DNA from 3 places in the Quadrisphaera sp. DSM 44207 genome. Region 3 is predicted to be linked to each of the others. Evidence: riboswitches for the same ligand, from Rfam matches in the RefSeq annotation. Region 3 holds a riboswitch; each other region holds the start of a gene.

What was found. Region 3 has a riboswitch for S-adenosylmethionine ahead of BLS82_RS09820 (bifunctional o-acetylhomoserine/o-acetylserine sulfhydrylase). Riboswitches for the same ligand answer to the same signal wherever they lie in the genome.
Region 1: it holds a riboswitch for S-adenosylmethionine, as region 3 does, so the genes downstream of both, BLS82_RS10880 (flavin reductase family protein) here and BLS82_RS09820 (bifunctional o-acetylhomoserine/o-acetylserine sulfhydrylase) in region 3, are expected to answer to the same signal.
Region 2: it holds a riboswitch for S-adenosylmethionine, as region 3 does, so the genes downstream of both, BLS82_RS09160 (5-methyltetrahydropteroyltriglutamate--homocysteine S-methyltransferase) here and BLS82_RS09820 (bifunctional o-acetylhomoserine/o-acetylserine sulfhydrylase) in region 3, are expected to answer to the same signal.

What each region holds. Positions count from the first base shown of each region.
Region 1 is NZ_FNKA01000003.1:99,067-104,051, forward strand. It holds gene BLS82_RS10860 (FAD-dependent oxidoreductase) at 1-61, opposite strand, end outside; gene BLS82_RS10865 (hypothetical protein) at 176-364, shown strand; gene BLS82_RS10870 (DUF2382 domain-containing protein) at 433-831, opposite strand; gene BLS82_RS10875 (DUF2382 domain-containing protein) at 921-1,808, opposite strand; SAM riboswitch class I at 2,132-2,221, shown strand; gene BLS82_RS10880 (flavin reductase family protein) at 2,228-2,740, shown strand; gene BLS82_RS10885 (coiled-coil domain-containing protein) at 2,842-4,359, opposite strand; gene BLS82_RS10890 (coiled-coil domain-containing protein) at 4,356-4,985, opposite strand, start outside.
Region 2 is NZ_FNKA01000002.1:642,212-647,196, reverse strand. It holds gene BLS82_RS09165 (aldo/keto reductase) at 1-87, shown strand, start outside; gene BLS82_RS09160 (5-methyltetrahydropteroyltriglutamate--homocysteine S-methyltransferase) at 151-1,308, opposite strand; SAM riboswitch class IV at 1,368-1,487, opposite strand; gene aspS (aspartate--tRNA ligase) at 1,583-3,466, shown strand; gene BLS82_RS09150 (hemerythrin domain-containing protein) at 3,570-4,292, opposite strand; gene BLS82_RS09145 (vWA domain-containing protein) at 4,394-4,985, opposite strand, start outside.
Region 3 is NZ_FNKA01000002.1:780,711-785,695, forward strand. It holds gene BLS82_RS09815 (homoserine O-acetyltransferase MetX) at 1-216, opposite strand, end outside; gene BLS82_RS09820 (bifunctional o-acetylhomoserine/o-acetylserine sulfhydrylase) at 255-1,571, opposite strand; SAM riboswitch class IV at 1,745-1,861, opposite strand; gene BLS82_RS09825 (DUF4192 domain-containing protein) at 1,906-3,057, opposite strand; gene BLS82_RS09830 (YkvA family protein) at 3,201-3,722, opposite strand; gene BLS82_RS09835 (EcsC family protein) at 3,719-4,399, opposite strand; gene BLS82_RS09840 (NUDIX domain-containing protein) at 4,403-4,985, opposite strand, start outside.

The DNA.
Region 1 (4,985 bases), on a different contig from region 3:
GTCCTGCGCCCACCACGGCCACCCGGGCGGGGCCCGCTGCTGCGCTCTGACCGTCGCTCACGCGCCCATCCTCTCCCAAGGCGGCGGTGCGCTCGCGCGCGCGGTGACGGTTGGCGGGTGCTGCTGCCGCGTGCCAGGGTGGACGGTCGTCGTCCCCGTCCTGAGGAGTTCTCGCATGTGGGTGCTGCTGACCGCCCGTTTCCGCGCGTGGGTGCTGTTCTCGGTGGTGCTGCCCCTGGCGCGCCGCCTCGCCCGCGGCCTGGCCACGCGGATCGAGCGCTCCGGCGGCTCGTCGCGCACCTCCCGCGCCCTGCGCCGCGTGGGGGGAACCGCGCCGGCGCGGCGCCGTCGCCGCTTCCTCTGAGCAGCAGCTGGCGGCGGGCCCTCGGGCTCGCCGCCAGCTGAACTACACCACCTGACCCGCACAGGACCTCAGGGCTGGTCGACCTCGACCGCCACCTGCTCCTGGCGCAGGTCGATGTCGATCACCTGCTGCTCGACGACCTCGCGGACGCTCACCTGCACCCGCTCGTAGGCGCGCACCTGCATCGAGACCACCGGCACCTCCTCGCGGAGGACCACCTCGAGGTCGCGCCCGGGGCCCGTGGCCGTCATGACGGGAGCCGCCGCGGCGGCGTCCACGGGCACGCGCTCGACGCGCAGCCGCTCGACCCGGACGGGGACCTCCACGGTGCGCATCTCGGTCTCGACCGTGCGCACGACGCGCAGCGTCTCCACCGGGTACCGCTCGCGGCGCAGGTGGGCCTGCTCCACGGAACGGACGACCGACGCCTCCTCCGGCACCGCTCCTGAGTTCACGTCGGTGCTCATCACGCCTCCTCGGGCACTCGCACGACAGGACGGAAGACGCGATGAGGGACGGGCGGGGCCGAAGAGCCCCGCCCGTCCCTCATGCGGTGTCAGCGACGGTCGTTGCGGAGGTTCGGGTCCGCGACGACGTCCTTCTCGAGCTCGATCTGCTCCTTGCGGACCTGCTCGGTGACCGTCTGCTCCTCGGTGACCTGCTGGGTGCCGAGGCGCACGCGCTCGACCGGCACGACGTCCTTGTCCACGACCACGCGCTCGGCGTGGAGGGTGACCTCGTGCTCCTCCTCGGACAGCGCCGGCCCGTCCATGGCCCGGCCCATGGTGGCGTCCGTGATCGGCTCGCGCTGGACCACGACCTCCTCGTGGGTGACCGGCACGGTCTGCGTCACGTTCTCGGTGACGATGTACTTGCGCAGACGGGCGCGGCCGGCTTCGGTGCGCACCTTGCCCACCTGCAGCCGCTCCTCCGAGCGGGTCATCGCGTCGTCCGTGACCGGGCCGGAGGTGTCGCGGCCCACGGCGCGGCCCTCGACGTCGTCGTAGACCCCGTCGCCGTTGCGGTCACCACGACCGCCGGTGCCGACCGCAGCGGCCGTGCCCGTGGTCGCGGCGGTGTCGGCGTAGCCGGTGGTCTGGCCGGTGCCGGTCGGGGACTCCGCGCCGGTGTAGGCCAGGCCGTAGTGGCGGTAGAGCTCCGCCTCGTCGTCGACCGTCAGGGCCTGGTCGATGTCGTGGTTCGGAGCGGCCTTGACCTGCTCCTTGGTGTAGGGCACGCGCAGCTCGTCGCCGCTGAACGTCGCCTGCTCCAGCGGCACGAGGGAGTGGTTGCTGCCGAACAGGCCGGTCTTGACGGCGGCCCACTCCGGCTGGCCGGTCGCGTCATCGAGGAAGACCTCGTCGACCTTGCCGAGCTTGTCGCCGTCCGAGCCGTACGCGGTGGCGCCGCGCAGCTGGGCCGGGTCGCTGATCGAAACTGCCATGGTGTCTCCTCTCGGCACGGGGTCGGTACCCCGTGCGCCGCGGAACGTTCCGGACTGCCCGCAGTGGCCGCCGCGGACGGCGGAGGGTGGATCGCACCTCTGCGCCGTCGATCGACAGTAGCCACCGCGGGTGGCTGCGGCCACTCGAGATCGTCCCGGACGCAGCGTCCGGGCACCCGGTGGCACGAGCACTTCTTTACCCCTGTCCTGGCAGGCCAAACGCCTCCGGGGCGCCGGAGGGCGCCCTCTGCTCCGAGCCGGTGCGCGCGGTCGCTGCGCGTGCTGCGCTTGACACGCGCCGGAGGGCGGTGCGACCGTCCCAGCACCCATCCAGAGCGGCCGAGAGACCTGGCTCGACGACGCCGCAGCAACCGCCCGCGCAGGGCAGGTGCTCCCGCCAGGGCCGATGGAGGAGACAGATGAGCCCCGCCGCCACGTCCGTCGTCGACCTGCCCGCGGTCTTCCGCACGGTCGCCTCGAGCACCTGGGTCGTCACGACCACCGCCCCCGACGGCACGCCCGTCGGCTTCACCGCGATCTCGATCGCCTCGGTGTCCCTGGACCCTCCGCTCATCTCCTTCAACGTCTCGCGGACGTCGTCCAGCCTGCCGGCGCTGACGGCGTCGCGGCGCTGCGCGGTGCACCTGCTGGCGCACGACCAGGAGCTCCTCGCCCGCCGGTTCGCCGGCCCGGCCGCGCACCGCTTCGACGACGAGGGGGCGTGGGGCTGGGACGAGGCCGGCGTGCCGCAGCTGCAGGGCGCCGCGGCCCGGCTCTCCGGCGCGGTGACCGCGTTCGTCGAGGCCGGGGACAGCCTGCTCGTGCTGGCGGCGGTGGAGGACACCCGGGTCACCGGTCGCGCCCCGCTGGTGCACCACGCCCGCGCCTACCACCGCCTCCCCGCGCCGGGGACGCCGACCCACGCCGCCTGAGGACCGCGCCGCCCTCGCGCGGCGGCGAGCGGGCCCGTCCACCCAGCCGGTGGACGGGCCCGCTCGCGTCCGGCGGGAGCCGGGTCGGTGCAAGAGCCGGGTCAGTGCGGGGGCGCGGCGGGCGTGCGGGCGTCGCGCACGTCCACGGAGGCCCGGCGCAGCTCGGCGGGGATCTCGATCAGCTGCGTGTCCACGTCGGCGTCATCCGCGTCCGGAGCCGCTGCGCCGGGCTCCTGCCCCGGCGCCGGTGCTGCGCCGTGCAGCGGGGCAGGGGGGTGCAGCGCCACGCGCAGCGGGTCGTGCACCGGCAGGGGGGCGGAGAGCGGCGCCGGCAGAGAGGCGGGCGCCGGCATCCGCGCCGCCGCCTGCGCCGCCATCTGCGCGGCCTTCTGCATGGGCGTCTGCGCCGGGCCCGGGCGCGCAGCGGCCATCGGTGCGGCGGCCGGCGGTGCGGGGGTCATCGGTGCGGGGCTCATCGGTGCGGGGCTCATCGGTGCGGCGGCCGGCGTCATCGGCAGCGGCTGGGCGGCGGCCGGAGCGTGGTGCACGGGCGCGGCGGCCGGCGCCGGAGCGTGCTGCGCGGACGGCGGAGCCGGCTCGGCGCGCTGGACCGGCACGGAGGCCGGTGCCGCCGGTGCCGCGGCGTCCGTGCCGATCAGGGGGGCCGACCCGGACAGCGTCGCGAGCATCTGCCGCACGTTCGTCAGCTGCGCGTTGATGCTGTCCCGGCGCTGCGCCGCGGCGGACAGCTCCCGCTCGGACTCGGCCCGGATCCGGTCGGCGCGCTCCCGCGCCTCGCCGATCAGCTGCGACGCCTCGTGCTGGGCCTCCTCGAGGATCCGCCGGGCCCGGGCGGCCGCCTCGATCACCTCGCGCTCGGAGAGGGCGCGCGCCTGCGCGGCCGCCCGCTCGACGGCGGCCAGCTGCTCCTCGGCCGCCGCCGTGCGCACCCGGAAGTCCTCCTCGGCCCGCTCGCGCCGGTCCGCCAGAGTCATCTCGAAGTCGGCCGCCGCCTGCGCCGCCTTGGCCCGCTGGCCCTCCCACAGCGCCTCGGCCTCCTCGCGGCGCGCCTTCGCGTCGCGCTCCGCGGCGTCGAGGACGTCGTCCGCGCGGCGCAGCGCCTCGGTGGTCAGGCGCTGGACCTCCGTGCCGGCGTCGCTGCGGATCGTCGCGTCGTAGCGCTCCGCCTCCGCCCGCACCTCCTGGGCCGCCGCCTCGGCCTCGCGGCGCGAGGTCTGCGCGTCCGCCTCCGCGCGGCCGCGCATCTGCGCGGCCTCCTCCTCGGCGAGGGTGAGGATGTCCGCGATCCGCTCGCCGAGCTCGGCGAACGCGGAGGGACGGCGCTTCGCCCCCGCGGCGGCGCGGCCCTCCGCCGCTCCCGCGGCCAGGCCCTCCGCCATCCCGGCGGCGCGGGCCTCCTCGCTCGCGCGCCGCAGGGCCTCCGCGTGGGACTGCTGCTCGGCCGCGAGCCGCCGCACCGCGGCCTCGAGCTCGCGGCTGAGCTCCTCCGCGCGGTCCTGGCTGGCGTGCAGGCCCAGCACCAGCTCGGTCATCCGCTGGTCGACCTGCCCGGGCTCGTAGCCGCGCAGCACCGTGCGGAAGGTGGGGGTCTGGCTCATGGTGCCTCGTCTCCGGTCCGGTCCCTCGTCTGCCCCGTGCTCGCCGGCGCGCTCGCCGCGCCGCCCGCCCCCGCCGCGCCGCCCGCGCCCGCCGTCCGGGCCCTCGCCGCGCCGCCCTCGGGCACCGCGAGCGCGTCGATGACGCCGGAGAGCTGGCCCAGCTCGGTCGCGATCTGCTCGCGGCGGCGGGCCAGCGCCTCGACCTCCGCGCGGGCCTCGGCCAGGACCCGGCGCGCCTGCTCGCGCACCTGGTCGGCCTCCGAGCGGGCGTCCACGACCAGCTGCACGGCCTCGGCCCGCGCGGTGCGCCGCACCTCCTGGGCCTCGCGCTGGCCCCGCGCGACCTCCTCGGCCACGCGCTCGCGCAGCGAGCGGGCGCCGTGCTGCGCCTCCTCCGTGCGGCGGTCGGCGCGCTGCTCGCGCTCGGCGGCGGCGGCCTCGGCGGTCAGCCGCAGCTGCTCGCACTCCTGCGCCGCGCTCGCCAGCAGGGCGGCGCGCTCCTCGCGGGCGGCGCCCAGCGCGGCGTCCGCCTGCTCGAACGCGGCCGCGGTGCGCTCCTCGGCGCCGGCCAGGCGGGTGCGCACGCGCTCGCTCGCCGAGCCCATCAGCGACTGCAGGCGCACCCG
Region 2 (4,985 bases), 140 kb from region 3:
CTGGCGCCGCTGGGCGCCGACGTCCTCGCGCAGCTGGAGCGCGTCTACGACCAGAGCGTCCGCGAGCACGTGCACGACCGCTGGTGAGCGGGCAGGGCGTGCGGTCCCGCCGTCCCCCGCGCGGCGGGACCGCACACCCGGCCGGGGGCGTCAGCCCCAGACCTCCTCGGCGACCTGCACGACCTGGCGCAGCTTCGCCCACTGCTGCTCCTGCGTGAGGTCGTTGCCCTCCTCGGTGGAGGAGAAGCCGCACTGCGTGCCGAGCGCCAGCTGCTCGACCGGCGCGTAGCGGGCGGCCTCCTCGATCCGGCGCAGCAGGGCGTCGCGGCCCTCCAGCCGCGGCGTCTTGGTCGTGACGAACCCGAGGACGACGCGCTTGCCGGGCGGCAGGAGGCGCAGCACGTCGAGGGAGCCGGAGCGGGCGTCGTCGAACTCGAGGACGTACCCGTCGACGTCGAGGGTGTTGAACAGCGCGTCGGCGACCACGTCGTACCCGCCCGACAGCGCCCAGGCGGAGCGGAAGTTGCCGCGGCACAGGTGCGTGGCCACCGTCAGGCCCTCGGGGCGCCCGGCCAGGGCGGCGTTGAACTGGGCGATGAAGCCGCCCAGCAGCTCCTCGCCGCGCCCGCGGTACTGCTCGTCGCCGAAGAAGGTCAGGCTCACGTCGTCGACCTGCAGGTAGGTCAGCCCGGCGGCGTGCACGCGCCGCACCTGCTCGGCGTAGGCGGCGGCGACGTCGGCGCGCAGCTGCTCCTCGTCGTCGTAGACGTCCTCGTACCGCAGCGGCGCGAACGCGTTGTGGACGTGGTTGGGCGAGGGGATCGTCAGCTTCGGCGTCGCGCCGGTGCCGGCCTCGGCCACGGCCCGCTGCAGGAAGGCGAGGTGGTCGGCGAAGACGGTCTCCGCCAGGTGCACCCGCCCGCTGGCGCGCGCCGACGTCAGGGGGACGTCGATGCGCTGGCCGTCCTGGCCGACGAAGGGGACCGAGAACGCCTGGTCCGGCTCGATCCCGCCCAGGGAGAAGACGAAGTCCTCGTGCCAGTAGTGGCGGCGCAGCTCCCCGTCCGTGGCCACGCGCAGGCCGACCTCGCCCTGGCGGCGCACGACCTCGCGCACGGCCTCGTCCTCGACGGCGCGCAGCTCCTCGGCGCCGATCCGCCCGGCGGCCGCGCGGGCGCGCGCCTCGCGAACGGCGGGCGGGCGCAGGAGGCTGCCCACGTGGTCGGCCGGGAACGGTGGCACGTGCGCGGTCGAGGTCGCGCCGGCGACGGTCGTGGGGGTGAGCCGGTCGGTGGTGCTCGTGCTCATGGCGTGCTCCTCGTGCGGAACGCCGCGCAGGCGGCGTCGACGACACGGCCGACGGGCGTCGTCCGCGCTTGACGCGCCCAGCCGGTGCCGGGTCGCGCCCCGGTCATCACCCGGGGCACCCCGCCGCGGAGGAGGGTTGCCGGCCAGCCACCCGGGGGTTCGCGCTGGCGCTCGTGACCTGGGACCGACGCTAGCGCCGGCCACTACGATCTGTCGACGTCCCCGCGCCGGACCTGGACCCCGGCGCGCTGCATCCCCCCGGAAGGACCACCGCGTGCTCCGCACCCACGAGGCCGGCACCCTGCGCGCCGACCACGACGGCCGCAGCGTCACCCTCGCCGGGTGGGTGGCGCGGCGCCGGGACCACGGCGGCGTGGCGTTCGTGGACCTGCGCGACGCCTCGGGCGTCGTCCAGGTCGTCGTCCGCGACGAGGTGCTGGAGTCCTCCGGCGCGCACGGGCTGCGCAACGAGTACTGCGTCCAGGTCGTCGGGGCGGTGCGCCTGCGCCCGGTCGGCAACGAGAACCCGGCGCTGCCCACCGGCGAGGTGGAGGTGGACGCCGCGCAGCTGGTCGTGCTGTCCGAGTCCGCGCCGCTGCCCTTCCCGATCGAGGCGGCCGGTGAGCAGGGCGAGCGCGCGCCGGGGGAGGAGGTGCGGCTGCGCTACCGCTACCTGGACCTGCGCCGTCCCGGGCCCGCCGCCGCGATCCGGCTGCGCAGCGACGTCAACCGCGCCGCCCGCGAGGTGCTCGCCTCCCACCGGTTCGTGGAGGTGGAGACCCCCACGCTGACGCGCTCGACGCCCGAGGGCGCGCGCGACTTCCTCGTGCCGGCGCGCCTGGCGCCGGGCTCCTGGTACGCGCTGCCGCAGAGCCCGCAGCTGTTCAAGCAGCTGCTCATGGTCGCCGGCCTGGAGCGGTACTTCCAGATCGCGCGGTGCTACCGCGACGAGGACTTCCGCGCCGACCGGCAGCCGGAGTTCACCCAGCTCGACGTGGAGATGAGCTTCGTCGGCCAGGACGACGTGATCGCCCTCGCCGAGGAGGTCCTCGTGGCGCTGTGGGCGCTGGTCGGCCACACCCTCGACACCCCGATCCCGCGCCTGACGTACGCCGAGGCCATGGCCCGCTACGGCTCCGACAAGCCCGACCTGCGCTTCGGCGTCGAGCTGGTGGAGTGCACCGGCTACTTCGCCAACACCCCGTTCCGGGTCTTCCAGGCGCCCTACGTCGGCGCGGTGGTGATGCCGGGCGGGGCGAGCCAGCCGCGCAAGCAGCTCGACGCCTGGCAGGAGTGGGCCAAGCAGCGCGGGCACCGCGGCCTGGCCTACGTGCTCGTCGGGGAGGACGGCGCGCTGTCCGGTCCCGTGGCCAAGAACCTCTCGCCGGCCGAGCGCGAGGGCCTGGCCCAGCACGTGGGCGCCGTCCCGGGGGACTGCGTCTTCTTCGCCGCCGGCCCGCGCTCGTCCGCCCGCGCGCTGCTGGGGGCGGCGCGCCTGGAGATCGGCCGGCGCTGCGACCTGATCGACCCCACCGCGTGGCAGTTCGTGTGGGTCGTCGACGCGCCGCTGTTCGAGCGCGCCGACGAGAGCGACGACGTCGCGGTCGGCACCGGCACGTGGACGGCGGTGCACCACGCGTTCACCTCGCCCAAGCCGGAGTCGACGGGCACCTTCGACACCGACCCCGAGCACGCCCTCGCCCACGCCTACGACATCGTCTGCAACGGCAACGAGATCGGCGGCGGCTCGATCCGCATCCACGACCGCGCCGTGCAGGAGCGGGTCTTCGCCGTGTTGGGCCTGTCGCAGGCCGAGGCGCGGGAGAAGTTCGGCTTCCTGCTCGACGCCTTCTCCTACGGCGCCCCGCCGCACGGCGGCATCGCGTTCGGCTGGGACAGGATCACGGCGCTGCTGGCGGGCGCGGACTCCATCCGCGAGGTGATCGCCTTCCCCAAGTCCGGCGGCGGCTACGACCCGCTGACCGGTGCGCCGGCGCCGATCACCGGGCAGCAGCGCGCCGAGGCCGGGGTGGACGCCGTCCCGGGCGCCGTCCCGGCGCGCGGCCCGAGGCCGGGTGGTGCGGGCGGGACGGGTGGTTCGGGTGGTGCGGGTGGTCCGGAGCAGCCGGTCGCCGCGAGCGCCCCAGCCTCGACCTGACCGGCCCCACCCTCCTCGTCGTGATCTTGCAGTTCCGGACCGCGGTCGGTCCGGAACTGCAAGATCACGACGAGAGGATGGAGGAGGGCACGACGACGGGGCGTCAGCGGCGGCTGAAGGCCCTCGCGCCGGCGCCGAGCGCGGTGGCCGCGGCCAGCCCGGCGGTCCCGGCGAGCGCCCAGCGCCCCGCCGCGCGCCGCGCCGTGCCGCGGGGGGCGACGTCGTCCACGACGTCCTTGACCCGGTCGCTGACCGACAGCCCCAGCGCCGCCAGGGCGTTCCACGGCGGGCGCCGGGAGATCTTCGGGTGGGGGCGCGTCGGGGACGCCTCGCGCGACGCCTCCCACGCGTCGCCGATGGCCCGCAGCTCGTCTGCGCTGACCCGCTGCTGCAGCCGGGGCAGCAGCACGTCCTCCTCGTGGCGGGCGTCGTCGTCGATCGCGGCGAACACCCGCCGGGCCAGCCCCTCGTAGCGGGGCGAGCGGGGATCGGCGTCCTGCAGCTGGGTCAGCAGGTCGTTGATCTCCTGGTGGTCGCCCTCGATGTGGGCGGTCAGCTCGTCGCCGTCCGGGCCGGGGAAGGAGCGGCGGTAGGCCGGGAAGAGGACGGTCTCCTCGGCGAAGGCGTGCCGCAGGGCCCGCTCGGCGAGCTCGGCCATGATCCGCCCGCGGGCGTCCGGGTCGCTCTCGGCGTCGAACGCCCGGCGGAAGCGGTGGAAGTCGACGTGGTCCGCCTGCTGGCGCGCCAGGATGCTGCGCGGGCCGCCCTGCTCGTCCTGGGACTGCTCGGCGACCGAGCGCAGGCCGCCCTGCGGTGCTGGTGACATGCCCCGGCCCTACCCGCACCCCGGCCCGGGCACGCGCGCGCCCGGGCCGGGGTGCGGGTAGGATCACGCGGTCAGCGCGCGCGGGCGCGGCTGACCGGCGCTCAGCCGGCCCGGCGGCGCGAGGCGCGCGAGCGCAGGTAGTCGCCGACGACGAACTCGCCGAGCCGGTCCGGCGACGGCGCGAAGACCCGGCCCCCGTTGCGGCGCGCGATCGCGTCGACGAAGCGGCGCAGCCCCGGGTCCTCCCCGAGCACGAACGTGTTGACGGCGACGCGCGAGCGCGTCATCGCGTCGACCTCCGTCAGGGTGCGCCGCAGCGTCTCCGGCGTCGTCGGCCAGTCGAAGAACGCGCCGCCGTCGTCCTCCAGGTGCGCGGTGGGCTCGCCGTCGGTGACCACGAGCACCACGGGCTCCGAGGACGGGTGGCGCCCGACGTGGCGGCGCGCCAGGGCCAGGGCGTGCTGGAGGTTCGTGCCCTGCATCCACGCCGGCTCGACGGCGGCGAGCTCGGCGGTGGTCAGGGTGCGGGCGACCCGGTCGAAGCCGATGACCTGCAGCGCGTCCTGCGGGTAGCGCGTGGCGACCAGGTGGGCGAGGGCCAGGGCGGTCTGCTTCATGGCCGCCCACCGGCCCTCGGCGTACATCGACCACGACAGGTCCACGCACAGCGCGACGGCGGCCGAGCCGCGCCGC
Region 3 (4,985 bases):
GGTGACGTGGCTGTCGCCGGTGAGGGCGTGCAGCACCAGGACGGCGTTGTCGCGGCGCGGGGACAGCTCGCCCCAGGTCTCGTACGCCACGCGCACGGCCGGCAGGTGCCCGCCCGTCTCCAGGTCCAGGGCGCCGACGTCGGCGAAGCGGCGGCCGCCGGCCGGGTCGCCCTCGCGCCAGGCCGCGCTCGCGGGGACGGGGGGTGCGGTGCTCACCGGGACGGACGGTGCGGCGCTCACCGGAACAGCCTGCCTCACGCGCCCTTGGCCGCCGTGAACCCGGTCTCCAGGTCCGCGAGGAGGTCCTCGACGTGCTCGAGCCCGACGGACAGGCGCACCAGGCCCGGCGTCACGCCCGCGGCGCGCTGCTCCTCCTCGGTCAGCTGGCTGTGGGTGGTGGACGCCGGGTGGATCACCAGGCTGCGCACGTCGCCGATGTTGGCGACGTGGCTGTGCAGCACCAGCGCCTCGACGAAGCGCCGGCCGGCCTCGGCCCCGCCGTCGACCTCGAACGCGAGCACGCCCCCGGCGCCGCGGGGGGCGTACTTGCGCGCCCGCTCGTACCAGGGGCTGGAGGGCAGCCCGGCGTAGGAGACGGAGAGCACCTCGGGGCGCTGCTCGAGCCACTCGGCCACCCGCTGCGCGTTGGCGACGTGGCGCTCGACGCGCAGGCTGAGGGTCTCCAGGCCCTGGGCGATGAGGAAGGCGTTGAAGGGGGCGAGGGAGGCGCCGAGGTCGCGCAGCAGCTGCACGCGCGCCTTGAGGACGAAGGACAGGTTCGCCCCGAGCGGGCTGCCGACGCCGAGGTCGCGGGCGTAGACGAGGCCGTGGTAGCTGGCGTCGGGGGTGGTGAAGCCGGGGAAGCGCTGCGGGTCCGCGCCGTAGTCGAAGCGGCCGCCGTCGACGATGACGCCCCCGATGGCCGTGCCGTGCCCGCCGAGGTACTTCGTCGCCGAGTGCACGACGACGTCCGCGCCCCACTCCAGCGGGCGCACCAGGTAGGGGGTGGCGGTGGTGTTGTCCACCACCAGCGGCACCCCGACCTCGTGGGCCACCGCCGCCACGCCCTCGAGGTCGAGGACGTCCTGCTTGGGGTTGGAGATGGTCTCCCCGAAGAACGCCTTCGTGCGCGGGGTGGCCGCGGCCCGCCAGGAGCCGAGGTCGTCGGGGTCCGCCACGAACGAGACCTGCACGCCCAGCTTGGGGAAGGTGTGGCGGAGGAGGTTGTGCGTGCCGCCGTACAGGCTGGGGCTGGCGACGACGTGGTCACCGGCCTCGGCGACGTTGAGCAGGGCCAGCGCCTCCGCCGACTGCCCGGACGCGACGGCCAGCGCACCGACCCCGCCCTCCAGGGAGGCGAGGCGCTGCTCCACCACGTCCGTGGTGGGGTTCATCAGCCGCGTGTAGATGTTGCCGAGCTCGCGCAGGCCGAACAGGTCGGCGGCGTGCGCGCTGTCGCGGAAGACGTAGGACGTCGTCTGGTAGATCGGCAGCGCGCGGGCGCCCGTGGCGGCGTCCGGGACCTGCCCGGCGTGGATCTGGCGGGTCTCGAAGGACCACCCGTCGTTCATGCGCTCTCCTGCTGGTGGGGCGGCCGGGCCGCCGGGGGCGTCGGAGGGGTCCGCGACGGCGCGCCGCCCGCTCGACGCGGGCGCGGGCGGCGTGCTCGCAGCGCGTCGCGGCGGCCGCGTCAGCGGCAGCGTCGGGAAGTCATGGGGCGGCCCTCTCCTGCTGGGCCCCGCGGGGCCCGCGCTTGCCGCGGCACCGGTCGGTGCCGCGGCCCGGTCATCACCCGGGGCACCCCACCGCGGGCGGGGGTTGCCGGCCAGCGAGCCGGGGCTTGGCGCTGGCGCTCATGACCTGCGGGGAGGATAGGCGGGCGCCCGCGGCGGCCTCCACATCGTCTCAGCATGCGGACGACCCGCCGTCCGGGCGGGCGCCCGCGCTCCCCCGCTCCCGCCACGGCGGCAGCACCCCGCGACCGACCGCCTCGGCCACCAGCTGCGCGAGGCCGCAGTCGGGGTCGACCTCGAGCGCCAGGTCGGCCTGGACGGCGGCCTCGGAGCCCGCACCGCGCCACCAGGAGGTCCACGCGAGCACCGCGAGCGGCGCGGCGCGCCGCCGCCCGGAGGCCAGCCGCGCCAGCGCCTCCAGCAGCGCGCGGGCCGCCTCGGCCTCGTCCGGGTCCGGTGCGGGCCCGCCGGGCCGGGACAGGACGGCGTCGAGCGCCTGCGACAGCTCGCCGGCGTCCTCCTCCCCGGCCGCCAGCCGCTCCGGCGCCGACCCGGCGCCGGTGACGGTGCTCAGCAGGACGGCGTCGCGCAGGCGCACGTCGGCCACCGCCGCGAGCAGGCGCCCGGCCGCCTGCGGGGCCAGCAGGTCGGCGGCGAGGTCGTCGGCGCTGCGACCGGCGCGCACCCCCGCGGTGGTGGCCTCGAGCAGGTCGCGCCACCGCGCGAGCGCCCGCAGCCGCTCGGCGCGGCCGGCGGGACGCCGGGCGGCGCGCTGCGCAGCGCGCCGGGCGGCGGCACCGGCCGGGGCGAGGCGGGCCCGCACGGCGCGCCGGTGCTCCTCCTGGTCGGCCAGGACGCAGCTGCCGCGCCAGACCATCTCGGTGCCGACGAGCGTGGCGGCCACGTCCCCCAGGGGCTGGCCCTCCGGAGGGCAGCACGCCTGCTGGCAGGTGTAGGAGCGCAGCCGGCCGGCGCCGACGAGCCAGGCGTCCGCGAGCGCCACGCCCTCGGCGGCCAGGTCGCGGCGCACCGCGCGCACGAGGTCGTCGTGCTCGGGCCGCCCCGGCGGCCCGGTGCGGTCGGTGTGCACGAACAGGACGGCGCCGGTGGCCCCGTCGCGCGCCACCCGCTGCGCCAGGGCGCCGGTCGCGGCGCGCGGGCCGCCGGGGCGGGCGGCGAGGTCGACGCGGGCGACGAGGCCGGGCTCGTGCCGCTCGCCGCGCAGGCTGACGAGCACGAGGCTGTCGCGGGGGTGGAACCCGAGGGCGTGGGCGGCCAGGGCGATGAGGTCACGCGGGTCGCTGACCCGCAGCGTCGTCGTCATGCCCGCCACCGTGGCCCGCGCGGAGCGCCCGCGGCGGGCCGCCGAGGCCGCTTGTGGACGGTGCGGTGCCCGCCCGCGCCTGTGGGCGGGAGGTGGCGCGGCTCGGGGCGGCGCGGCTCGGTGAGCCGCGCCGCGCCGGGGGTTCAGTCGATGACCTCGCCGACGACGACGTCCGGGTCGGTCGGCGGGCGGCGGCGCCCGCCCGTGCCAGTGCCCGTGCCGGTCCCCGTGCCGCCGGTCCCGTCGCGCTCCGCCGTTCCCGGGCCGGCGCCGCGGCCGGCCCCTCCTCCGTCGCCCGCTCGGGCGCCGGGGGAGCCGGCAGGCCGCCCCGAGCTCTCCCAGTCCAGGAAGGCCGCGGTCTCGGTGACCACCGCGCCGGCGAGCCAGCTGAGCACCACGGCGTCGTCGAACATCCCGATCACGGGCAGGACCGCGGAGGGCACGAGGTCCACCGGGGAGGCCACGTACAGGCCCGCCAGCCCCATCAGGGCCAGGCGGGAGCGGCTGAGGCCGGTGTACTCCCCGGCGACCACGGCGGAGGCGAGGCGGGGCAGGGTGCGGAGGATCGTGCCGGTGCTCGGGGAGCCGGGCGTGCGGGCCTTGCGCACCGCCGCCCACAGCGTCGCGGCCGCGCCGCGGCGCCCCCAGCGGCCCCCGGCCCTCACGGCGCGGTCTCCTGCTCCTGCGGCCGCTGCGGGAAGTCGGCGCGCGCCGCGAGGGCCGTGCGGTGCAGCATCCACGCGTCGGAGGCCGCGCCGACCAGGCCGCCCGCCAGCGGCAGGCCCCGCCCGAGCCGGCTGAGCGCGGTGCTGCCGAGCTTGGAGACGACCTGGAAGGCGACGCCCTTGTCGAGGACCATGAGCGCCGGCTCGGACAGCTGGGTGCTCAGCAGCCGCGTGGCCAGCCCCGCGCTGGTGCCGAGGCCGAGCAGCGTGAGCAGCGGCTGGGCGTCGGCGTCGACGAGGGAGACCAGCACCGCCGTGCGCACCTCCGGGCGGGTCAGGTCGTAGCCGCGCAGCGCGGCGATGCCGGCCGCGGTGCGCGCGGCGACGACGTAGAAGCCGACGACGTTGGCCGGCAGCGCCACCGGCAGCGTGACGAAGCCGCCGACGCCGGTGGCGAACCCGGCGACCGCGGCCGCCTTCGTGGCGGAGGCGACGAGGGCGTCCACGGCCTCCTCGGTGCTGCCCGTGCGGGCGCGGGCGGCCGCGGCGGCCCGGGCGGCCGGGGGCAGCGGCCCGACGCCGTCGATGCCCGCGGCCACGAGCCGGCGCACCAGCTCGGTCGACGCCCGCCCCAGGGGCCCGTCGTCCAGGTGGTCAGGGCTCTGGATCTGCTGCACGGGTCAACGGTAGGCCCGGTGCCGGAGCCACGGCGCGTCGACCGGGCGCAGCCCGGACCAGCCCGCCGCGCGCGCGGACCAGGCGGCCAGGACGCCCGCGACGGCGGTCGGGTTGGCCAGGCGGCCCTCCAGCACCGCGTCGCGCGCCTCGTCCAGCGGCACCCACACCGCCGTCATCGAGGCCTCCTCGTGCTCGCGCACGTGCCGCTCGGCCTCCGGCACGGGCGTCAGGTCGCGGGCCAGGAACAGCCGGAACGCCTCGTCGGAGCCGCCCGGGGAGTTGAACCAGTCCATCAGCACGTGCCACGTGCCCGCCCGCAGGTCGGCCTCCTCGGCGAGCTCGCGCACCGCCGCGGCGTGCGGGTGCTCGCCCTCGACGTCCAGCAGCCCCGCCGGGGGCTCCCACAGCAGGTGGCGCACCGGGTGGCGGTACTGGTGCAGCAGCAGCACGCGCTCCTCGTCGTCGAGGGCGAGGATGCCCACCGCGCCGGGGTGGCGCTGGTACTCGCGCACCACGGGGCCGCCATCCAGCTCGACGGTGTCGCGCACGACGTCCCAGATGCGCCCGGTGAAGACGGTCTCGGAC